4 regions of the Pseudonocardia sp. D17 genome follow, and region 3 is predicted to be linked to each of the others. Evidence: predicted binding sites of a transcription regulator. Region 3 holds the regulator's gene; each other region holds the start of a gene.

Region 1 (5,791 bases), on a different contig from region 3:
CCGGCAGGTCGCCGCCTGCTCGACGCCGCGTCGGAGCTGTTCTACGAGCACGGCATCCGGGCCGTCGGGGTCGACCTCATCGCGGAGCGGGCCGGTACGACGAAGAAGACGCTCTACGACCGTTTCGGCTCCAAGGACGAGCTCGTCGCCCTCTACCTGCGGCGGCGCGCGCACCGCGTCCGCGCCCACGTCGCCGCCCGGGTGGAGGGGGTGCCCCCCGGCCGGGAGCGGCTGCTCGCCGTGTACGACGCGCTCGAGTCGTGGCTGCGCGCGCAGTCCCGGGGATGCGGGTTCGTCAACGCCTACGCCGAGGTCGGGGGCACGGACCACCCGGCGATCGCGGTCATCCGTGCCGAGAAGGCGTGGACCCGTGAGCTGTTCGCCGACCTGGCGCGGGACGCGGGGCTCGCCGAGCCCGACCAGGTGGCCGCGGAGCTGCACCTGCTCTACGAGGGGGCGACGGTCGTCGCGACGGCGGGCGGGGACCCGAGCATCCTCACCGCGGCCCGGAAGGCCGCCGCGCGGGTCGTCGCCGCTGCCGCGTGAGCGCCACGGGGCTCAGCGTTTGCGCTGCTGGTTGTACCAGCGCAGGAGCAGGATCAACGACGCCAGCAGCGCCAGCAGGACCACGATCCGGCCGAGGCCCGACGACAGGCCCGTCGGGTCGCCGCTCTGGGCGAGGACCGTCGTCAGCACGGATACCGGCACATCGGACAGGCTACGACGGGTCCGCGTCCGACGGCCACGTCGCGGCCGCGGCGCCGTAGGCCGGGGCGGGCGAGGGCCAGTGCAGCCTCGTGCCGTCGACGGTCCCGGGCGGCGATGCGAGGGTGAGCACGCCGTCGGGCGCCTCGACCTGCTCGAGCCACGGCCGGGCGTCGACGGGTTCGGTGCCGCCGTCCGTGTCGTCGGGACGGGGGAGCGACTGCAGCCACGTCGCGGTCGCCGCCAGCGCCAGCCGGACGTGCGGGGTGCCTCCCACGCGGCGCTGCCGGGCCAGCGCGAGGAGCGCGGCCGCGGCGCCCAGGTAGCCGGTCGCGTGGTCGAGGACCTGCGCGGGCAGGACACCGGGCGGCGTGGCCGGATCGGGGTCGCGACGCTCGGTCTCGCCGATCCCGCAGGCCGCCTGGACGAGGCTGTCGAACCCGCGCCGCCCGGCCCACGGCCCCTCGTCGCCCCACGCCGAGAGCGTCACGACGACGAGCCCGGGGAACCGCGCCGCCAGTGCCTCGGGGGCGAGCCCGAACCGGTCGAGCGCGTGCGGGCGGTACCCGCCGACCACGACGTCCGCGCCCGCCAGCAGGGCCTCCAGCCGCTCGGGGTTCGTCGCGAGGTCGAGCACAGCGCTGTGCTTGCCGGGCAGCGCCTCCCAGGTCTGGGTGCGCAGCTCCGGGCGGTCGGGCGGGTCGATCCGTAGTACCTCGGCGCCGTGCGCGGCCAGCGTCCTGGTCGCGACGGGCCCCGCGATCACCCTCGTCAGGTCCAGTACCCGGGTGCGGGCGCGGCGGGGCCGGGGCGGCGCGTCGGCGAGGTCGTGCCGCCCGACCAGGGGCAGGCCTGCGGCCGCGGCGCCGGCGGGCGTGGCCTGCCACTCCTTCTCCGTGCGGACCGCCGCCGCGACCCCGCCACCCTCGTGGACGGCGGTCTCCAGCTCCTCGGACCGCCAGTGCCGGGCGGCGGCGGCGACGTCGCCGGGACCCGCGTCGTCGGGGAGGTCGAGGACCCTGCGGGCGGCCGCGCGGTGCCAGGGGTAGTTCGCGTGCAACCGCAGCCAGCCGTCGGCGGTGCGGTGGAACGTCGACAGGGGATCGAACGGGTTGCCGGGGCTCACGCCGTCGTGCAGCAGGTGCCGCTCGCTCGTCAGCGCCACCGCGAGCTGGCGCGTGTCGAGGCCGACGGGCCGCCCCACGCCGCCGTCCGGGTCCGCCGTCGCGGCCAGCAGGGCGGCCCCGACGGCTGCGGCACCCGCGTCGGTGACGGGGAACCGCGAGGACAACGTCGCCGTCGGGCCGGTGACGGTCAGCCGGTCGCACTCCCCGGCCGCGCCGCCGAGCAGGGTCCACAGCTGCCGGACCAGATCATCACGCACGAACGGAGCGTCGCACGCGTCCGGGTGCGGATGCAGCTGCGAGTTACCCTCGCCGGGTGCGACTGAGTCACTTCCGCGAGCTGATGGAGGAGGAGTTCGGGGCCGTGCGTGCGGGGTCGCTGGCCAAGGACCACGTGTTCGCCCAGCTCGAGGGCCGCACCGTCGAGGAGGCGATCGAGGCGGGGATCGACCCGAAGCGGGTCTGGCTCGCGGTCTGTGAGGTCTACGACGTGCCGCGGGAACGGCGCTGACGGCGCTGCCGGTGCTGCCGGTGCAGTTGGCGCCGACGGAGCGCGTTGCCCCGGGGCCTGGGCGGCGCCGCCGCGGCGGTTCCCGGACCGACATGCGCCGCTCGGCGCGGCACGATAGCCGATCGGCGTGTCGGCACCGAACTCGAACAGGTGTTCGTATAGCCTCTGTCCACAACGTCGCTCGTTGTCCACAGCGAGGACATGCAGGACGGAACTGTCGGACGGACCCAATACGGTTCGACCGTGGCTCCCCGCAAGACATCGGCCAAGGCGCCGGCACAGTCCCGCAACGCCCACGAGAGCGCATCAGCGAGGTGGCAGACCGAGATGACCGCACCCGACCGCGAGAAGGCCCTCGAGCTCGCCCTCGCCCAGATCGAGAAGAACCACGGCAAGGGATCGGTGATGCGGCTGGGCGATGACACGCGTCCGCCCATCGGCGTCATCCCCACCGGCTCCATCGCGCTCGACGTGGCGCTGGGTGTCGGGGGCCTGCCGCGTGGCCGGGTCGTGGAGATCTACGGCCCGGAGTCCAGCGGTAAGACCACGGTCGCCCTGCACGCCGTGGCCAGCGCCCAGGCCTCGGGCGGCATCGCCGCCTTCATCGACGCCGAGCACGCGCTCGACCCCGAGTACGCGAAGGCGCTGGGTGTCGACACCGACGCGCTGCTGGTGTCCCAGCCCGACACCGGTGAGCAGGCACTCGAGATCGCCGACATGCTGATCCGCTCCGGCGCGCTCGACATCATCGTCATCGACTCGGTGGCCGCGCTCGTGCCGCGCGCCGAGATCGAGGGCGAGATGGGCGACAGCCACGTCGGCCTGCAGGCGCGGCTCATGAGCCAGGCACTGCGCAAGATCACCGGCGCGCTGAGCAACTCCGGCACCACTGCGATCTTCATCAACCAGCTGCGCGAGAAGATCGGCGTCATGTTCGGCTCGCCGGAGACCACGACCGGCGGCAAGGCGCTGAAGTTCTACGCCTCCGTGCGCCTCGACATCCGCCGTATCGAGACCCTCAAGGACGGCACCGACATGGTCGGCAGCCGCACCCGGGTCAAGGTCGTGAAGAACAAGGTGGCCCCGCCGTTCAAGCAGGCGGAGTTCGACGTGCTCTACGGCGTCGGCATCAGCCGCGAGGGCTCGCTGATCGACGTGGGCGTCGAGCAGGGGATCATCCGCAAGTCCGGTGCCTGGTACACCTACGAGGGCGACCAGATGGGGCAGGGCAAGGAGAACGCCCGCAAGTTCCTGAAGGAGAACCCGGACATCGCGGCCGAGGTCGAGAAGCGCATCAAGGAGAAGCTCGGTATCGGCGCGGTGCTCGACGCCGACGAGGTCGAGCCGCTGCCCGCCCCGGTCGACTTCTGATCGGGTGCCCGACTCGCACGACTCCGGCCCGGCCCCCGACGGCAGCGGACGTCAGGTGCCGTCCAGCGGTCCGCGACAGGTGATCGCGCTCGCGTCGCTGGATCTCGACCGGGACGTCGACAGCACCGACGCCCCGGCAGAGGACTCGACCGCTGGTGTGCCTGTGCAGGTCGCCGAGCTCGGTCTGGACAGGTCCGACGACGCGGCCGCCCCTCGGCACGTTCGCCAGGTCGGACTCGACCTCACCGACGGGCCGGGCATCGGCGCCGACGACGAGCCGCGCGGCCGATCGACCGCCGGCGAGCCGGCCGTCGGCCCGGGCAATGACTCGGGCAATGACTCAGGCGGCGACTCGGCCGGCGACTGGGCCGGCGACGAACCGGCGCCCGCGGTGACGATCGCGAGCCTGTCCGACCTGCTGGGCCCGGCATCCGCCGGCGGCGCCGGACCTGTCGTTCGTCGCGCTGCCGACCTGCTCGGCCCCGCGCCTCGCACCGCCGACGGTCGACGCACGCGCCGTACCGACCCGTCCAGCGGGGGAGCGCGGCGAGCCGGCCGCTCGACCGAGCCGCAGGACGCATTCCCCGGCGCCCCGGCAGCCTCGATGGAGGCCGGTCGCACAGGCACGCGATCCCGGCCGGATCGTCCGCCTCGCGCCACGCGGGGATCATCGAGTGCCGAGCCCTCCGCCGACGATGCCCGCACGTTCGACGCTGCCGGCGCCCCGTTGGATCGGGGCACGTCCCGGCGGGGACGGGGCGACGCGGCGTCCCGCCGTCGTTCCCGAACCGATCAGCCCCCCGAGCCTCCTGCCGATCCGGTCGCAGCGGCCCGGACGATCTGTCTGCGCCTGCTCGAATCGCGGTCGCGGACCCGTCAGGAGCTCGCTCAGGCATTGCGCCGCAAGGGCATCCCCGACGACGCCGCGGATGTCGTGCTGGAGCGTTTCGGCGAGGTCGGCCTCATCGACGACAAGGCCTTCGCCGACCAGTGGGTCCGGTCCCGGCACACCCACAGCGGCCTGGGGCGCCGGGCCATCGCGGTCGAGCTGCGGCGCAAGGGCGTCGACTCCGAGACCGCAGGCGAGGCGCTCGCGGAGGTCGACGACGCCTCCGAGGAGGCCCGCGCCCGCGCCCTGGTCGACCGGAAGCTCCGCACCCGACCGGGCGTCCCCGACGAGTCGACGGCCCGCCGCCTGCTCGGGATGCTGGCGCGCAAGGGCTACCCCGCGGGCATCGCCTACCGCGTCGTCCGCGAGGCCGTCGCCGAGCATGCGGCCGAACTCGCGGAACAGATCCCCACCGACGACGGCTCCTGACGTCGCGGGCCCGCGGGAAGGGTCCGGCCTGCCTCCAGTCGCGCAGGGGAACCGCTGCGGGACGAGAGCGCCGAGGCGTCGTCGGTCGCCGCTGCTGGTCGCGGGCGCCGCGAGTGCGCGGCTCCTGGCGCAGGGTCGTGCGCAGCGTCGGCGTCATGCCGCGCCGAGCCGCGAGCTGGCGGCCCCGACGGTGCGGTTGCGCCCGCGCTTCCGACGGTGATCGCCGAATAGGGGACACGAACGCCATGCGTGTCGCTCCGCTCCCGTGGACGCGGATCATGGACGTCGTGCGATGTGTGGACGCGGTGCGCGACCGTAGCGGCGGGGCGTGCGCAGCCTCGGCGTCACGCTGGGCCGGTCGCGAGGTGCCCGGTCCCGGAAGGTGCGGTTGCGGGCGGTGCTGCCGACGGTGATCGTCGAAGGCGGGACATGAGCGCCGGAGGTGTCGCTGAGGTCCCTCGAACGGCGATCATGGAGGCCCCGCATGTGTGCCTCCGCCCGCTGGGATCGCGCTCAGGTCGGGCGCGCTCAGGTCGAGCTCCGCTGCGTAGTGCCGGGCCGATCGTGTGTCGCGAGCGAGGCTGCGGCTTCGTGGGTCGACGCGTGAGGTGATCGCCGAAAACGGGACATGAGCGCCGTGATGTGCGTCCAGGTCCCGCACGCGGTGATCATGACGTCGCCGACGCTGCGTGGCGCCGCGGCGGCCCGTCTCAGGACGGTCCGGGGCGGTGCAGGACCTGGACGTCGGTGTCGGACCCGCCG
Region 2 (5,791 bases), on a different contig from region 3:
GCCAAGCCCGGTCAGCGCTCGTTCGACCTGGCCGACCTCGCCCTGCGCTACCTGCGCCGCGAGCTGGCGATGGAGGGCGCCCCGGCCGACGGGCAGCTGTCGCTGCTCGGCGGTGAGGAGGAGGCCGACCGCGCGCACGCCGACGCGGAGATGGTGGCCGCGTCCGCGGTCGCCGAGCTGGCCGACGCGTTGGGGGCCGAGCTGGCGGAGAAGGAGCAGAACGGGCTGCTGCTCGAGCTGGAGCAGCCGCTGGCCTTCGTGCTCGCCGACCTGGAGGCCGCGGGCATCGCGGTCGACCGGGCGAACCTGGAGTCGCTGGAGGCCGAGTTCGCCGGGCAGGTCGCGCAGGCGGCGCAGGACGCCTACGCCGTCATCGGCAAGGAGATCAACCTCGGTTCGCCCAAGCAGCTGCAGGTCGTGCTGTTCGACGAGCTGGGCATGCCCAAGACCAAGCGCACCAAGACCGGCTACACCACCGACGCCGACGCGCTGGCCGGGCTGTTCGAGCAGACCGGGCACGAGTTCCTGCAGCACCTGCTGCTGCACCGCGACGCCACCCGGCTCAAGGTCACCGTCGACGGGCTGCTCAAGTCGATCGCGGCCGACGGGCGCATCCACACGACGTACTCCCAGACGATCGCCGCCACCGGCCGGTTGTCGTCGACGGAGCCGAACCTGCAGAACGTCCCGATCCGCACCGCCGCGGGCCGCCGGATCCGCACGGCGTTCGTCGTCGGCGACGGCTTCTCCCAGCTGATGACGGCCGACTACAGCCAGATCGAGATGCGGATCATGGCGCACCTCTCGGAGGACGCCGCGCTCATCGAGGCGTTCCGGTCGCAGCGCGACTTCCACTCCGAGACGGCGTCGAAGGTGTTCGGCGTCGACGCGGCCGACGTCTCTCCCGAGCAGCGCGCCAAGATCAAGGCGATGAACTACGGCCTGGCCTACGGGCTGTCGGCGTTCGGGCTGTCCGGCCAGCTCCGCATCTCCACCGAGGAGGCGCGCGGGCTGATGGACGACTACTTCGAGACCTTCGGCGGCGTGCGCGACTACCTGCGCAGCATCGTCGACGTGGCCCGCAAGGACGGCTACACGGCGACGATGCTCGGCCGGCGGCGCTATCTGCCCGACCTCACCAGCGACAACCGGCAGCGTCGCGAGATGGCCGAGCGGATGGCGCTCAACGCGCCGATCCAGGGCAGCGCCGCCGACATCATCAAGGTCGCGATGCTGCGCGTGCACGCGGCGCTGCAGGCCGAAGGCCTGCGCAGCAGGATGCTGCTGCAGGTGCACGACGAGCTGGTCCTCGAGGTCGCCGACGGTGAGCGGGACGCGGTCGACGCGCTGGTCCGCCGCGAGATGGCCGCCGCGCACGAGCTCTCGGTGCCGCTGGAGGTCTCGGTCGGCTACGGCGCGAGCTGGGACGCCGCGGCGCACTAAGGGGGCGGCTGACGGATCACTCGTCGCGGTCTCGGCGCCTGGACGGCCCGTGGCTGCGTTGTCGCCGGGCCCGAATACGCCCGGTCGCGGTGCCGATGGTCCCGCGCGGCGCCGCGCTGGACGCTCCGGCGATCGCGACCGCCGTGGCCGCCCAGGTGCGGCGGACCGGTACGCACGCGCTGCCGGTCGCGATGCTGGTCCGGCTCGGTGAGCTGCGGCGCCGACACGGCGCCGGACATCCGTTCCTCGACGCGTACCTCGGCTGCGTCCTCGCCCGCCACGAGTGCCGCTTCTCCAACCGCACCTACCTCGCGCTTCCGCTCCTCGAGCGGGTACGCGCCGCGGCGGGGCTCGCCCCCGACCGGCTCGCCGCGCTGCTGATGGCCGACGTCGTCCGCGTCGAGCGGAGCGCGGCCGGCCCGGACCTGCCCGACCCGCCGACGCGGCGCAAGCGGATCCGGCACGCGCTGCGCTTCGTCGCCGCGTCCCACGACCACCCGGTCACCGCCGACGACCAGCTCGACGGGGTCGCGCTGCCCGAGCTGCCCGCGGCCGGGCTCGCCACCTGGTTCGGCCTGTCGGTGCTGCCGGTGTCGACCCGTCACGACGAGTACTTCTTCATCATGCCCTGCAGACACACGAGATGATCTTCACCACGCTGGCCGACGAGATGGTCGCCGCGACCGCCGCGTTGCGGGCGGGCCGGACCGAGCAGGCCATCGCCCGCGTCGAGCGCGCCGACCGCGTGTTCGCCCGGGCGGCGATGCTGTTCCGGCTGGTCGCGACGCTGCGCGTCGAGGCCTTCCTCGACTTCCGCGAGCACACCGAGGGCGCCAGCGCGATCCAGTCCGAGCAGTACAAGCGGTTCGAGGCCGTCTGCGGCAGGCCGAGCGGGACGCGCCTGGGTTCCGCGGCGTTCGCCGGTGTCCCACGCGTGCGGTCCGCGGTCGAGGCGGGCGTCGACACGCTCTCCGATGCCCGCCGCGAGGCCGACACGGCTCTCGGCGCCGTCGGGCGCGCGGCGCTCGACCGGGCGCTCGGCAGGCTCGAGGCCGGCCATCAGCGCTGGAAGGCGGCGCACCACGGACTGGCCGTCCGGATGCTCGGCGACGCGCCCGGCTCCGGCTACACCGCAGGGGTGCCCTACCTGCGCGCGTGCCTGTCCAACCGGCTGTTCGGCGGCCTCGCCGCGTCGTGACGCCGGCGCCGTCGCGGCACGGCGTCGCGACGACGCCGGATGTGTGCCCGGCCCGCTCACCCGCCGGGTGGGTGCGCACCGTCCGCACGTCGGTCAGGATGATCGTCATGGACGTCGGACCGCCCGTCATCGCGCGCATCGCCGGGGCGATGCTGGCCGTCGAGAACCAGGACGTCATGGTCGCCTTCTTCGAGAAGCTGGGCTTCGCGAAGACCGTCGACCGGTCGCTGTGGCCGGGCGCGCGCTGGGTCGAGGTGGCGCTGCCGGGCGCGCAGACGAGCATCGTGCTCACGCCGGCCAGCGCGTACCACCGCGAGCCCGACCGGCTGTACACGCTGACCCTGTCGTGCCACGACCTGCTCGCCACCGCCGAGACGCTGCGTGCCGCCGGGATCGAGGTCGACGGTCCCACCCACGAGCCCTCGGGCAGCTACATCCAGGTCGTCGACCCGGAGGGTCGGGTGCTGTTCGTCAACGACAAGGCCGACCCCGGGTCCTGATCCGGGGCACCCGACCCGCCGGGTCCGACCGCGTGACGCGCCACCGGCGTGCCCCGCACGAGCCGGACGGCCCGGCCGGTAGCCTTCGGCCTCGAACGGCTGTTCGTGCGATCGGAGGGTGCGGGTGCGGGTGCTCGGAGTGGACCCGGGGCTGACCCGCTGCGGCATCGGGGTCGTCGACTCCACCGGCGGGCGCGGCGTCGAGTTCGTCGCCGTCGACGTGGTGCGCACCCCCGCCGACGCGCCGCTGCCCGCCCGGCTGCTGGCCGTCGCCGACGCGGCGGACCGGTGGATCGCCGCGTTCTCGCCCGACGTCGTGGCCGTCGAGCGCGTGTTCAGCCAGCACAACGTCCGCAGCGTGATGGGCACCGCCCAGGCCAGCGGGGTCGTCGCGCTCGCCGCGGCGCGGGCCGGGCTGCCCGTCGCGTTCCACACGCCCAGCGAGGTCAAGGCCTCGGTCACCGGCGCCGGCCGGGCCGACAAGGCGCAGGTCACCACGATGGTGACGCGCTTGCTGCGGCTCGACGCGCCCCCCCGGCCCGCCGACGCGGCCGACGCGCTGGCGCTCGCCATCTGCCACTGCTGGCGCGGCCCGATGCAGGACAGGATGGCGCAGGCCCAGGCCCGCGCGGCGGAGCTCGCCCGGCACCACAAGGCCCGGCTCGCCGCCGCGGCGAAGGGAGCCCGATGATCTCCAGCGTCCGTGGCGAGGTCCTCTCCGTCGGCCTCGACCACGCCGTCGTCGAGGTGGGCGGGGTCGGCTTCGCCGTGTTCGCCACGCCCGCGACCCTCGGCGGGCTCCGGCGTGGGCAGGAGGCCCGGCTGGAGACGCTGCTCGTCGTCCGCGAGGACTCGCTCACCCTCTACGGCTTCGCCGACGCCGAGGAACGCGAGCTGTTCGTGCTGCTGCAGACCGTCAGCGGCGTCGGCCCGCGGCTCGCGCTGGCCACCCTCGCGGTCCTCGACCCGCAGTCGCTGCGCCGCGCCCTGGCCGACGGCGACACCGCGACGCTGACCCGCATCCCGGGCGTCGGGCGCAAGAGCGCCGAGCGGCTCGTCGTCGAGCTGCGCGACAAGGTCGTCGCGCCCGCTCCGGTCCTGGCCGGCGACGTGCGCCCGCTCGTCACCGGCAACGCCCACCGCGACCAGGTCGTCGAGGCGCTCGTCGGGCTCGGGTTCACCGCGCGGCCGGCGGAGGCCGCGGTCGACGGCATCCTCGCGGGCGACCCGGACGCCGAGCCCGCGGCGCTGCTGCGCTCGGCACTGGCGACCCTGGGTCGGACGTGACGGGCCCAGGCCCGGGGGGACCTCGGTGAGCGAGGAGAACCTGCGCGACGTGGGCGGCGAGGTGCTCGAGGAGGACCTCGACGTCGAGGGCACGCTGCGGCCGCGCCGGCTGTCGGAGTTCATCGGCCAGCCCCGCGTGCGCGAGCAGCTCGAGCTGGTGCTCGAGGGCGCCCGCCGGCGGGGCACGCCGCCGGACCACATCCTGCTGTCCGGCCCGCCGGGGCTGGGGAAGACGAGCCTGTCGATGATCGTGGCCGCCGAGCTCGGCGCCGCGATCCGGCTGACGTCGGGGCCCGCGCTCGAACGCGCGGGCGACCTCGCGGCGATGCTGTCGAACCTCATGCCCGGCGACGTCCTGTTCATCGACGAGATCCACCGCATCGCCCGGCCGGCCGAGGAGATGCTCTACCTCGCGATGGAGGACTTCCGCGTCGACGTCGTCGTCGGGAAGGGGCCCGGCGCCACGTCCATCCCGCTCGACATCGCGCCGTTCACGCTGGTCGGGGCCACGACGCGAGCCGGTGCGCTCACCGGGCCGCTGCGCGACCGGTTCGGGTTCACCGGGCACATGGAGTTCTACGAGCCGGCCGAGCTGGAGCTGGTGCTGCGCCGTGCCGCGGCCATCCTCGAGGTCGACCTGCGCCCCGACGGGGCAGCGGAGATCGCGCGCCGGTCCCGGGGCACGCCCCGCATCGCCAACCGGCTGCTGCGCCGGGTGCGCGACTTCGCGGAGGTCCGCGCGGACGGCGCCGTCACCCTCGACGTGGCCCGCGAGGCGCTGGCCGTCTACGACGTCGACGAGCTCGGTCTGGACCGGCTCGACCGCGCGGTGCTGTCCGCGCTGGTCAAGTCGTTCGGCGGCGGTCCGGTGGGTGTATCGACGCTGGCCGTGGCAGTGGGCGAGGAACCCGGTACCGTCGAGGAGGTCTGCGAGCCGTACCTGGTGCGCGCAGGCATGCTGGCCCGCACTCCGAGGGGCCGGGTCGCGACCGCCGCGGCATGGGGCCATCTGGGTGTGACCCCTCCTCCGGACGTCACCGGTCAGACGTCCCAGCCGTTGTTCTGAACGGAGGCGGTCGAGGGTCGGGCGTCGCGCGATCCGCGGGGCTGGCAGACTCGGGCCGACCTGCGAAGATACGGAGATCTCAGAAGATCATGGAAACGCTGCTCTTCCCCCTGCTCATCCTGGTGCTGTTCATCCCCATCTTCCTGTCCGGGCGCAAGCAGCGCCGGAACATGCAGGAGATGCAGAGGCTGCAGACCTCGCTGGAGCCGGGCGACGTGGTCACCACGACCTCCGGTCTCCGCGGCACCGTCGTCGACGCCTCCTACGAGGACACCATCGACCTGGAGATCGCCGACG
Region 3 (5,791 bases):
ACCACCTTGTCGCGGCTGAACGGTTCGGTCACCCCGCTGCGCTTGACCACCGCGAGCACCGGCTCCTCGACGGTGGTGAACCGCCGACCGCACGACGCGCAGGAGCGACGACGGCGGGTGGCCTGCCCGTCCTCGACCTCACGAGAGTCGATGACGCGGCAGTCCGAGTGGCGGCAGAACGGGCAGCGCACAGTAGTGATCCTCTCTCCGAGAGCGACCGACAACCCCAACCTGTGGCCGAACAACACGTATGTAACCACAAGATGTAGGGGTGTGGGCGCTCGGGGCGCCCACGCGTCCCATGTTCGCCCGATCCGGCGAGGCCAGCGCCCCGACGGCCCGGCGCGTCGCCTCCGGAACGGCGTGTCGCGCACCCTGCGCGGTCGACGACCCGTGTCCGGACCCACACGGAGGGCACCCGGGCGCGGGGCGCGAGCACCCGCACGGATCCCCGCCGACCCCTGCGGCCGCCATCCACACTGGCACCCGCCGCCCTGGCACCGACCCGGCACCCACCGCCGGCCACGCTCCGCCATCGGGTAACACGGCACGCTCCGCCACCGAGCCGACGATCGGGTGCACGGCAGAGCGCCGGTCGGCGCCGGCGGCTCCGCGACGGGTCCCACGGCGCTGGGCAATGGAGGCTGAGCATCGAAGGGCGCACGGCGGCCGCACCGGCCGACCGAAGCCGCACGGGCCGCCGGACGGGCCGCAGCGGAACGGACGCAGCGGAACGGACGCAGCGGAACGACATGAGCGACGGCAGTGACACAGCAGCGAAGGGGTACCGGAGGCCCGCCCGCCTCTGACTAGGCCCGCGGCACAGTGAGGATCTGGCCGGGTCGCAGCGCAGCCGAATGGAGGCCGTTGAGCTCGGCGATGCGGGCGGCGGCCACGGCAGGGTCGGCATCGGGGACCGTGCGCCGGGCGATGTCCCACACCGTGTCGCCACGTTGGACCACGACCTGGGCGGTGCTCGTGGGGATGCCGGGGCCGGCGTCGCGGGCGATCTCGCCCAACGACCCGAGCGCGACCACCACGACGGCGGCGCACACCCCGAGCACCAGGACCGCGACCGCCCGCCGCACCCGGTAGCGCAGCGCCAGCGGAGTCCGTCGGAGTGCCCGGGACCGAGCAGCCCGCGGATGCACCCGCGGCGGCGCGACGCAACGAGGACGTGCCACACCGGGGGCGACGCTCGCCCCGGCCGGGCGTCGGCCGCGCGCCGACGGATGCCGCAGCAACGCACGGTCGATCTCGGACAGGCGCTGCGCGTCCACATCGGACGAGTCGAGGCGGGGACCGAGCCCCCCGTCGCCCCCCGTGGTCGGCTCGAGGCCGCCCGGCAGCACGGTCAACGACGGGCGCGTCCCCCGCCGCGCCATCGTCGACCCCGACCGCCGAGGTACACCGGCCTCGGCCCGCGATGCGTCCCGCTGTGCGCTGCCCCGCCGCGCGGCCTCCCGCGGACGCGCAGGCCGCGGCCCGCGGCCCCGGCGTCGCGGCCGGGCGCCGCCCTCGTCGGCGTCCCGCACCGCTTCGGGCCGGTGCGACGCCTGCCTCGGCGACCGGTCCGCGGCCGTCCCGCCGGAACCCGCGGCTCCGGCACCGTTCCCGGCGGGCCCACCCGTCCCTGCGCCCGCACATCCGGGAGCCGTGCTGACAGACATGGCAGTTCCCTTCCCGTCGGCGCCGGCTCCTCGGTCGGCGACACACGTGGACCGGACGGCCCGACCTCGGCGGCGATCGCCCGCCGCGCCCGATCGGATACCCTCCGTTCGCACAAGCGTTCGATCGAACGCTCGTGCGAATGTGTACCACCGGGCCCCGACAAATTTTCGCGACGCGCCGCGTGTCGTTCGAACATGTGTTTGGCGGCGGAGATGATCGGGTCTACGGTGCGGTGCGACGGCGGCGGGGACGAACGGCCCCACCGCGCCGATCGAGGAGGCGGACGAGATGGCACGGGACGAGACCGGTACCGACCGTGAGGCCGGGCAGGTGCGTTCCTTCCCGGACCCGGCCGAGGCGGCGGGGGACGACACGTCGCTGACCCCGCGGCAGCGGAAGGTGCTGGAGGTCATCCGCGACTGGGTGGAGCGTTTCGGGTACCCGCCGAGCGTCCGCGAGATCGGCGACGCCGTCGGCTTGACGTCGACGTCCTCGGTCCACCACCAGCTGCGCAGCCTGGAGCGCAAGGGATACCTGCGCCGCGACCCCAACCGCACGCGGGCGGTGGACGTCCGCGCCCCCGAGGACGTCGCCGACGCCGACGCGGACTCCCGCGATCCCGGCACGACGCGTGACGAGCACCCCGCCCCCGCCTACGTCCCGCTGCTGGGTGACATCGCCGCTGGTGGGCCGATCCTCGCGGAACAGGCGGTGCAGAGCGTGTTCCCGCTGCCGCGCGAGATCGTCGGCGAGGGCACGCTGTTCCTGCTCAACGTGCGCGGCGACTCGATGGTCGAGGCGGCGATCACCGACGGCGACTGGGTGGTCGTGCGCCAGCAGCCGGTCGCGGAACAGGGTGAGATCGTCGCGGCGATGATCGACGGCGAGGCGACGGTCAAGACGTTCCGCCGCCGCGACGGGCACGTCTGGCTCATGCCGGCCAACCCCGCGTACGACCCCATTCCCGGCGACGAGGCCACGATCCTCGGCCGCGTCGTCGCGGTGCTGCGCAGACTCTGAGAGTCACGACGCGCCTGCGACGCAGGCCCCGAGGTCGGCGACCTACGGGGATGCTCGGCACGTCAGCCGGTGAGCGACCGCGGGCGGCTTTCCACGCGCGGGCCGTCGCGAGATCGTCGGCGCGACGGTCATCGGCTCGAACGGCCGGCTCGCCGCCCCACCACGCAGAGCTCGCGCCCCGCGGCGCTCGCGAGTGGCGATGGTCGCCATGGCGACCGTCGCCGCTCACAGGGGGTCACACGAGCCGAGGCCTCCCGGGCCGACCCGGCGGCGGCCGTGGCCCGGCCGGAGGCTCTGCCGCCGACGTCGGCGCGGGTCGACAACTCGACGGGCTCGACGTACCGCCGCACCGTCGCTCGACCCGATGCTCAGCCGAGCGACGACTCAGCCGGTGATACGCGCGATGCGTCCGGCTCACGGCCCCGGTCGGTGTGGGCGCCCCGCGTCCTCGTGCGGACGTGACGATCCACGGTCGGCGTCCGCGCGTTCCTCTGCGGCGGCTCGGTGCCCGTCCACACGCAACGGCTCGGGTGCCGGGGCACCCGGCGGCGTTCGGAGTGCGTCCTCGTCGCGCGCGTCCCGGCGGATGGCGGTCGTCGATGCGGCGCCGGGTTCGGCAGCCTCCGTGCCGTTCGATCGCGTTCCGTTCACGCCCTGACCGTTCGCGCCCTGACCGTTCGCTGCCTGCCCGTTTGCGCCTGCACCGTTCGGCATCGGATGGTTCGAAGGCGGCAGGCTCGTGGGTCGCCCCTTCGCGGGGTGAGCCTCCGGACCCGTTCTGTTCGCCGGCCGGCTTGTCGACGGATCTGCGTCCAGGCGCGCGTCGGTCACCGACGGCCTGTTCGGCGGCTGTCCATTGGACGGCTGTCCATTGGCCGCCGAGCGCGTCAGCGGCTGACCGTTCGCCGCGGGGTCGTTCCGCGGCTGAGCATTCGACGGCTGACCATTCGACGGCTGACCATTCGACGGCTGACCGTTCGGCAGCTGAGCATTCGGCCCAGCGACCTCGGAGCGCCGCCCCTCACTCCGGTCCCGTCCCCGCGCGTCCGGACCCGTGCCGTTCTGCTCAGGGCCGTTCTGCGCAGGGCCGTTCTGCGCAGGGCCGTTCTGCGCAGGGCCGTTCTGCGCAGGGCCGTTCTGACCAGCGCCGGCCGGAGTAGCACCGGTTGGACTCTGGGCGCGGCCACCGGCGGCGTCGCGCTGGCGGCCGGCGGGATCGCCCGGCTCTCGTCGCGTACCGCTCGGACCGGCACCGTTCGTACCGGCACCGTTCGTACCGGCACTGTTCGCACCAGCAGCGTTCGGACCGGGACCGTTCGCACCGGGACCGTTCGCACCGGGACCGTTCGCACCGGGACCGTTCGCACCAGGACCGTTCGCACCACGCTCCGGACCGGGCCCGCCCGGACCAGCGCCGGTTCGGGCAGGTCCGTCCGCGCCCCGACCGTGCGGAACGGGCCCCTCCGGTCCCGGCCGGTTCGGGCCACGGGATGGCAGGCCGGGGCCGGCATTGCTCGGCCCCGCACCGTGCGACGCACCGCCCGGCCCCGGAGCAGGGCCTGTCGGCCGCGGCGGGCCGGGCGGGAACGGCGGGCCGGGAGGCGCGGTCGAGCCCGGCGGCAGGGGCGCGCGCGGCCCGGGTCCCGGTCGCGGACCGGGATGCTGCGCCGGACCGGGATGCTGCGCCGGACCGGGATGCTGCGCCGGACCGCCGGGGCCGAGGGGACGAGCGCCGTCAGGACCCTGTCCCCCACCACGGGGACCACCGGGACCAGCCTGCGGACCAGCGGGGCCGCGCTCCCCGGCGCGCGCACCGAGCGGCACCGGGCCACGGGGCCGCGCCGGACCGTCGGAGCGAACCGGGCCGTCGGAGCGAACGGGGCCATCAGGCCGAACCCGGCCATCGGGCCGGACCGCGCCGCGCTGGGCCGGACCGGGCTGGGCCGGACCGGGTTGGCCCGGACCCACTTGCGCCGGACCTGGTTGCGCCGGACCGGGCTGAGCCGGACCTGGTTGCGCCGGACCGGGCTGAGCCGGACCGGTTTGGACCGGACCCGACCGCAGCAGGCCGGGTGGAGCCGAGCCGTCGGAACGTCCCGGATCGTCGGGAACGTTGCCGGTACCCGGAGCGCCCACTGCCTGCGGACCGGGCGGCGCCGCGGCGACGACCGTCGCGTCGGGTGACGTCGCGCCGTCGTCGGACTCCGCGTGCTGAGCCGGGGCCGCGGCATCCGCCCCGATGAGCGTCGGCTCGGCGGCGGCCTCGGCCTCGAGCCGCCGCAGCTCCCGGCGCGACCGGCTGAACGACCGCAGCGCCATCAGGATCGCGCCCAGCACGAGCACCGCCGCGGTGCCGACGGCGCCGAGCATCGCCGGCGACCAGGTGCGGTCCTCCGGCGCGACGGTGTCGTCCGCCGTGGGCGGGGGCGCCTGCGAGGTGTCGGCGGCCGCCAGCATCGCGACCGCGCCGTCGACCGAGCGCAGCGCACCGGGCGTACCGCCCCGGGTCTCCCCCGCCGACCAGAGCGCGCCCGCGGCGTCGAGCGAGATGGCCTCGCCCTGCGGTTCGTCGGGCAGCGGGATGCGCATCGGGGTGGTCCCCAGCGCGGCGACGATCGCGGCGGCGTCGCCGGGAGCCGCGACCTTGTAGAGCCAGGCATCGGTGTAGCTGCGCAGCGCGACGGCCGTGCCGTCGGGGCTGGTAGCAGCGCCTGTGACCAGCCGCGACCCGATCCCCCCGAGCGGACCGCCCTGGGTGTCGGACGAGGGCAGCGACACCTGGCCGACCTTGGTCAGCGGCGTCGGGCCGACGCCGGTCGGCGCCGCCTGCGGACGGTAGATGCCGGCCGCGGTGACCGGGTCCTTGGTGACGATGACGGGCACGCCGTCGGACCCGACGAGCAGCGCCTCGGCGTCGTGCGGGCCGTCGGGATAGGTGAAGCGGTAGAGCTTGGACGCACCGGACGCCGGCAGCGTGACGACGGCGACGGTGTTGCGCGCGGACCGGTTGTCGCCGATGTCGGCCACCCACAGCGCCCCGTCGGGTCCGCGGGCGAGGTCCTCGGCGTCGAACGGGTTGGTGGTCGCGGTGCGGCTGCCG
Region 4 (5,791 bases), on a different contig from region 3:
TGTGGAACTCGACGTTCGACGCCGACACCCGACGCACCTGGTCGACGAGCTGGTCGAGGTCCCAGCCCTGGTCGAGCACGACGTAGCGGCCGACGATGCCCAGCAGCCGCTGCACGGTCGCAGGGTCGGCCAGCCGCCCGCCGCCGAGCAGGGTGTGGGCCAGGCCGGCCATGTAGGTCTGCTGACGGGTGATCCGGTCGAGGTCGCCCGCGGCCAGCCCGTGACGCTGGCGGACGAACGCCAGTGCCTCCGCGCCGTCGAGGGTCTGCGGGCCGGCGGGCAGCACGGCGCCGGAGTAGCGCGCGTCGTCGACGGGTTCGGTGAGACAGACCGGGACGCCGCCGATGGCGTCGGTGAGCTCGACGAAGCCGGCCAGGTTGATCTCGGCGTAGTGGTCGACGACGATGCCGGTGAGCTGCGAGACCGTCGCGACGAGCTCCTTGCGACCGGCCTCCTGGGCCTGGCGCTGCAGGGCGGCGCCGGTGACCCCCTGGGCCTCCAGAGTCCGCTTGGCGTCGGTGACCGCCCGGCCGTACGCCGAGTTGATCTTGTGGGTGCCGTAGTCGCCGGCGAGCTTCACGTAGGAGTCGCGCGGGAACGACACCGCGACGACGGGCTTCGCCGGGTCTGCCGGGATGCGCAGCAGCATGATCGTGTCCGTGTTGAGCTGGCCGTCGTCCGGGCCCGCGTGCATCCGGTCGAGGACGTCCTGCGGCAGCGGGCGGCCCTGCGCGTCGGTCCGGCTGTCGACGCCGACGAGCAGGGCCGTGATCGTCCGGGAGGGGCTCCCGCTCGCCGTGGTGCCGTCCGAGAGCACGTCGCTGGTGACGATCGAGCCCGCGAGCGCGCGGAACGTCGACCAGCCGTACCCCGCCGCCGTCAGTACGACGACGGAGACCACCGTGACCAGCACCTTGCCGGCCAGTCCCCACCGTCGCCGCGCGCCGCCTGCCCGCCGCACCCGAATCCTGCCCCTCGCCACGTGTCCGAGACCCCGACGTGTCCCGACGCGGCGACGCTGAACGGGGGCGTCGCGCGGTCGATGTGGACACTCTATGGATGCGGCGCCCGGGTCCGCATGTTCGAACGGGCGAGTGGACGTGACGTACGGCACCGTCGATCACGCAGGGTCAACGGTCGATCTCTGCGCGCGAGCATCCGGTGCGGCTGTGCCACCGCGCGCTCTCGGCGGCCGGGGGCTACTCGGCGGCGTGCGCCACACAGTGGACAGGAAGCCCACGCGGAACCGGCGGAACCCGGAACCCGGAACCCGGCCGTCTCGGGACCGCCCCCGTCGGCGTGCGGCCGCCGCGCCACGCCGACCACGGCGTCTTGATCGCCAGCAGTAGCAGGTACGCCGTGGCGACCCGGCGCAGGATGGTGAACAGGGTGTGCGAGCGGGCGGTCAGCGCGGCGCGACGGTCCGGTGGAGGATGCCCAGCGTCGCCTTGAGCGCCGACTCGGAGATCACCGGGAAGATGTCGCGTGCCCGCCAGACCGGGTCGATGCCGGACCAGTCGTAGTAGGAGACGACGCGGGTGCCGCCCTCGGTCGGCTGGAGCCGGTAGCCGTAGACGTGCCCGATCGGCGGGCGCACGACCCCGACGATCGTCCAGGAGATCTCCCGGTCGGGCTCGAACGTGCCGATCGTGACCGTGACGTCGTACTGCCCGAGCGGCACGTCGCCGAGCGCCTCCCGGTCCATGTGGACGACGAACGTGTCGCCCGACGCCGTGACGCGCTCGCCGGACGCGCCCATGAGCATCCCCGAGGAGTCGATCGCGACGTGGCCGCGCGGGTCGGTGAGCACCGCGAAGATCGCCGACGGCTCGGCCGGGATCGTCCGCGCGACCTCGATGCGTTCACGGGTGCCGTCCTGGACATCGCCCTGCGTCATGCGCCCATCGTCGCACCCGGCCGATCTCCGGTCGCGCGCGTCGCGCGGGCCTCCGGTCGACGAGACCTCGTCGCCGCCCGGTGGCCGGGCGCCGCTACCAGCCGCGGGCCTTCCACTCCGGCAGGCTCGGGCGCTCGCGGCCGAGCGTCGAGTCGTCGCCGTGGCCCGGGTAGAACCACGTCTCGTCGGGCAGCGGACCGAAGACCCGGGCCTCCAGGTCGCCCACGAGCGAGCCGAAGTCCTCGGCCGACCACGTCTTGCCCGGGCCACCGGGGAACAGCGAGTCGCCGGTGAACAGGTGGGGTCCGTCGGCGCCGCGGTAGAGCAGCGCGATCGAGCCGGGTGTGTGCCCGCGCAGGTGGATGACCTCGAGCTCGATCTCGCCGAACGCGATCGTGTCGCCGTCCTCGACGACCTCGTCCATCGGGATCGGCAGCGACGGCGCGTCGAGCGGATGGGCGATCTGGCGCGTCTGGAACATGCCCGCGACGGCCCCGAGCGCCTGCCAGTGGTCGTCGTGCCGGTGCGTCGTGACGAGGTGGCGGAGCTCCGGCCGGTCGGGCCCGCTGCCCACGAGATCGGCGATCCGCTCCGGTTCGTTCGCCGCGTCGATCAGCAGCGCCTCGTGCGTGGCCGTGCAGACCAGCAGGTAGGCGTTGTTGTCCATGGGGCCGACCGAGACCTTGGAGATCGTCAGCGGGCCGAGGTCGCGGCGGATGGCCGCGCCGCCGGGGTCGGTGTGACCGGTGTACTCGTCGAGGACGTCCACGGCGGAAACCTTAGCGGCGGTGACCTCGGCGTCGACGTCCGCGGCGGCGACCCGGCAGGCCGACCCGGCGGGTGACATCGGCCGGGTGACATCGGCGGGGTGCCAGCGGCCGGGTGACGACGGAGGGGTGACAGCGGCGGGGTGACAGCGGCGGGGTGACAGCGGCGGGCGCCCCGCCGCGCGGGCCGTCGAACATGTGTGCGACTCTGGTCGGGCTCCCGGTCCGGTGGGACGTCCCACGGATGATCCGCGGCGGCCGGGGCGTTGGACACGACGACACCGCGGCCCGTGTCGGCGGCCCGCGCGCGCACGGCTCGGCGCGCGCCGCGGACCACCCACCGGACGGCCGCCGGGCGAGCGGTTCCTGTCGGACCCCCCGCCTAGCATGGGCGGGGATGTCGACGGGTCCGGTGAACGAGATCCGGGTATCAGGGTCCAGGAGCCGTCGGGAGGGGCACACCGTGGCGGATCGTCTCGTCGTGCGAGGCGCGCGCGAGCACAACCTGCGCGGGGTCGATCTCGACATCCCGCGCGACAGCCTCGTGGTGTTCACGGGCCTGTCCGGCTCGGGGAAGTCGAGCCTGGCGTTCGACACGATCTTCGCCGAGGGCCAGCGGCGCTATGTCGAGTCGCTGTCGGCGTACGCCCGGCAGTTCCTCGGCCAGATGGACAAGCCCGACGTCGACTTCATCGAGGGGCTCTCCCCGGCGGTGTCGATCGACCAGAAGTCGACGAACCGCAACCCCCGCTCGACGGTGGGCACGATCACCGAGGTCTACGACTACCTGCGGCTGCTCTACGCGCGCGCGGGCGTCCCGCACTGCCCGGTGTGCGGGCACGTCATCGAGAAGCAGACGCCGCAGCAGATCGTCGACCAGGTCCTCGCCATGACGGAGGGCACCCGCTTCCAGGTGCTGGCGCCCGTCGTGCGCACCCGCAAGGGCGAGTTCGTCGACCTGTTCACCACCCTGCAGGCGCAGGGCTACTCGCGGGTGCTCGTCGACGGCACGGTGCACCCGTTGTCCGACCCGCCGAAGCTCAAGAAGCAGGAGAAGCACGACATCGCGGTGGTCGTCGACCGGCTGGTCGTGCGGCCGTCGTCGAAGCAGCGGCTCACCGACTCGGTCGAGACGGCGCTGCGCCTGGCCGACGGGCTCGTCGTGCTCGAGTTCGTCGACCTGGAGGCCGGCGACCCGCAGCGGGAGCGCCGCTTCTCCGAACGGATGGCGTGCCCCAACGGCCACCCGCTGGGCCTCGACGAGCTCGAGCCCCGCACGTTCTCCTTCAACTCGCCCTACGGCGCGTGCCCGACCTGCAGCGGCATCGGCACGAAGAAGGAGGTCGACCCCGAGCTCGTCGTCCCCGACCCCGAGAAGAGCCTGGCCGACGGCGCGATCGCGCCCTGGGCGGGCGGGCACACCTCGGAGTACTTCGGGCGGCTGCTGGGCGGGCTGGCCGGCACCATCGGGTTCCGGATGGACACCCCGTGGCGCAAGCTCGACGACGCGGCCCGCAAGGCCGTCCTGCACGGCACCGACGACCAGGTCCACGTCCGCTACCGCAACCGGTACGGCCGGGAGCGCAGCTACTACGCGAACTTCGAGGGCGTCATCCCGTTCCTGGAGCGCCGGCTCGACCAGACGGAGTCGGAGTCGCAGCGCGAGCGCTACGAGGGCTACATGCGCGACGTGCCCTGCCCCGCCTGCAAGGGCGCGCGGCTCAAGCCCGAGGTCCTCGCCGTCACGCTCGAGCACCGCGACCAGGGCGATCGGTCGATCGCCGAGGTCTCGGCGATGTCGGTGGCCGAGTGCTCGGCGTTCCTCGACGGGATGGTCCTCGACGCGCGCCAGGCGATGATCGCCGGCCGGGTCCTCAAGGAGGTGCAGGCGCGGCTCGGCTTCCTGCTCGACGTCGGGCTCGACTACCTCTCGCTCGACCGCGCCGCCGGCACGCTCTCCGGCGGCGAGGCGCAGCGGATCCGGCTCGCGACGCAGATCGGGTCCGGCCTGGTCGGCGTGCTCTACGTGCTCGACGAGCCGTCGATCGGCCTGCACCAGCGCGACAACCGCCGGCTGATCGACACGCTGACCCGGCTGCGCGACCTCGGCAACACACTGATCGTCGTCGAGCACGACGAGGACACGATCCGCGCGGCCGATTGGGCCGTCGACATCGGACCGGGCGCGGGCGAGCACGGCGGCCACATCGTCCACAGCGGATCGGTCGCAGGCCTCGAGTCGCACGACACGTCGCTGACCGGCGCCTACCTGTCGGGTCGCCGGAGCATCCCGGTGCCGGCCCGGCGCCGCCCGCTCGACCGCAAGCGGACGCTCACGGTCGTCGGCGCCCGGGAGCACAACCTGCGGGGGATCGACGTCGAGATCCCGCTCGGCGGGCTCGTCGCCGTCACCGGTGTCTCCGGGTCGGGCAAGTCCACCCTGGTCAACGACATCCTCGCGACCGTGCTCGCGAACCGGCTCAACGGTGCCCGCCAGGTGCCCGGCCGGCACACCCGGATCAACGGGGTCGAGGAGCTCGACAAGCTCGTCCGGGTCGACCAGTCGCCGATCGGACGCACCCCGCGCTCCAACCCTGCCACCTACACCGGCGTGTGGGACAAGATCCGCACGCTGTTCGCGTCGACGACCGAGGCCAAGGTGCGCGGCTACCAGGCCGGGCGGTTCTCCTTCAACGTCAAGGGCGGCCGCTGCGAGGCGTGCTCCGGCGACGGCACGATCAAGATCGAGATGAACTTCCTGCCCGACGTGTACGTGCCCTGCGAGGTCTGCCACGGCGCCCGGTACAACCGGGAGACCCTCGAGGTCCACTACAAGGGCAAGACGGTCGCCGACGTCCTCGACATGCCGATCGAGGAGGCCGCCGAGTTCTTCGAGCCGATCTCCTCGATCAGCCGTTACCTGAAAACGCTGGTCGACGTGGGTCTCGGCTACGTCCGGCTGGGCCAGCCCGCGCCGACGTTGTCGGGCGGTGAGGCGCAGCGCGTCAAGCTCGCGAGCGAGCTGCAGAAGCGGTCCAACGGCCGGACCATCTACATCCTCGACGAGCCGACGACCGGCCTGCACTTCGAGGACATCCGCAAGCTGCTGCTGGTGATCAACGGACTG

What was found. The regulator LexA, encoded in region 3, represses DNA repair genes until DNA is damaged. The targets are predictions, from matches to a motif close to CGAACACGTGTTCG.
Region 1: recA (recombinase RecA) is a predicted target of LexA. The motif match lies at 2,484-2,497, and genes of this name have one in related genera.
Region 2: ruvC (crossover junction endodeoxyribonuclease RuvC) is a predicted target of LexA. The motif match lies at 3,234-3,247, and genes of this name have one in related genera.
Region 4: uvrA (excinuclease ABC subunit UvrA) is a predicted target of LexA. The motif match lies at 2,856-2,869, and genes of this name have one in related genera.

What each region holds. Positions count from the first base shown of each region.
Region 1 is NZ_BPRG01000168.1:188,392-194,182, reverse strand. Features, by position in the region: gene PSD17_RS24600 (TetR/AcrR family transcriptional regulator) at 1-546, shown strand, start outside; gene PSD17_RS24595 (hypothetical protein) at 559-708, opposite strand; gene PSD17_RS24590 (CoA transferase) at 719-2,089, opposite strand; gene PSD17_RS24585 (DUF3046 domain-containing protein) at 2,146-2,340, shown strand; gene recA (recombinase RecA) at 2,668-3,711, shown strand; gene recX (recombination regulator RecX) at 4,316-5,029, shown strand; gene PSD17_RS24570 (LysR family transcriptional regulator) at 5,740-5,791, opposite strand, start outside.
Region 2 is NZ_BPRG01000088.1:77,192-82,982, reverse strand. Features, by position in the region: gene polA (DNA polymerase I) at 1-1,443, shown strand, start outside; gene PSD17_RS16115 (hypothetical protein) at 1,533-2,090, shown strand; gene PSD17_RS16110 (hypothetical protein) at 2,087-2,641, shown strand; gene PSD17_RS16105 (VOC family protein) at 2,749-3,141, shown strand; gene ruvC (crossover junction endodeoxyribonuclease RuvC) at 3,266-3,832, shown strand; gene ruvA (Holliday junction branch migration protein RuvA) at 3,829-4,428, shown strand; gene ruvB (Holliday junction branch migration DNA helicase RuvB) at 4,454-5,494, shown strand; gene yajC (preprotein translocase subunit YajC) at 5,584-5,791, shown strand, end outside.
Region 3 is NZ_BPRG01000035.1:28,344-34,134, forward strand. Features, by position in the region: gene nrdR (transcriptional regulator NrdR) at 1-191, opposite strand, end outside; gene PSD17_RS05285 (LysM peptidoglycan-binding domain-containing protein) at 810-1,184, opposite strand; gene lexA (transcriptional repressor LexA) at 1,960-2,691, shown strand; partial or broken gene PSD17_RS35300 (hypothetical protein) at 3,409-3,825, shown strand; gene PSD17_RS05295 (hypothetical protein) at 4,351-4,875, shown strand; gene PSD17_RS05300 (hypothetical protein) at 4,931-5,341, shown strand.
Region 4 is NZ_BPRG01000042.1:19,749-25,539, reverse strand. Features, by position in the region: gene PSD17_RS07770 (LCP family protein) at 1-961, opposite strand, end outside; gene PSD17_RS07765 (SRPBCC family protein) at 1,406-1,897, opposite strand; gene PSD17_RS07760 (MBL fold metallo-hydrolase) at 1,992-2,666, opposite strand; gene uvrA (excinuclease ABC subunit UvrA) at 3,128-5,791, shown strand, end outside.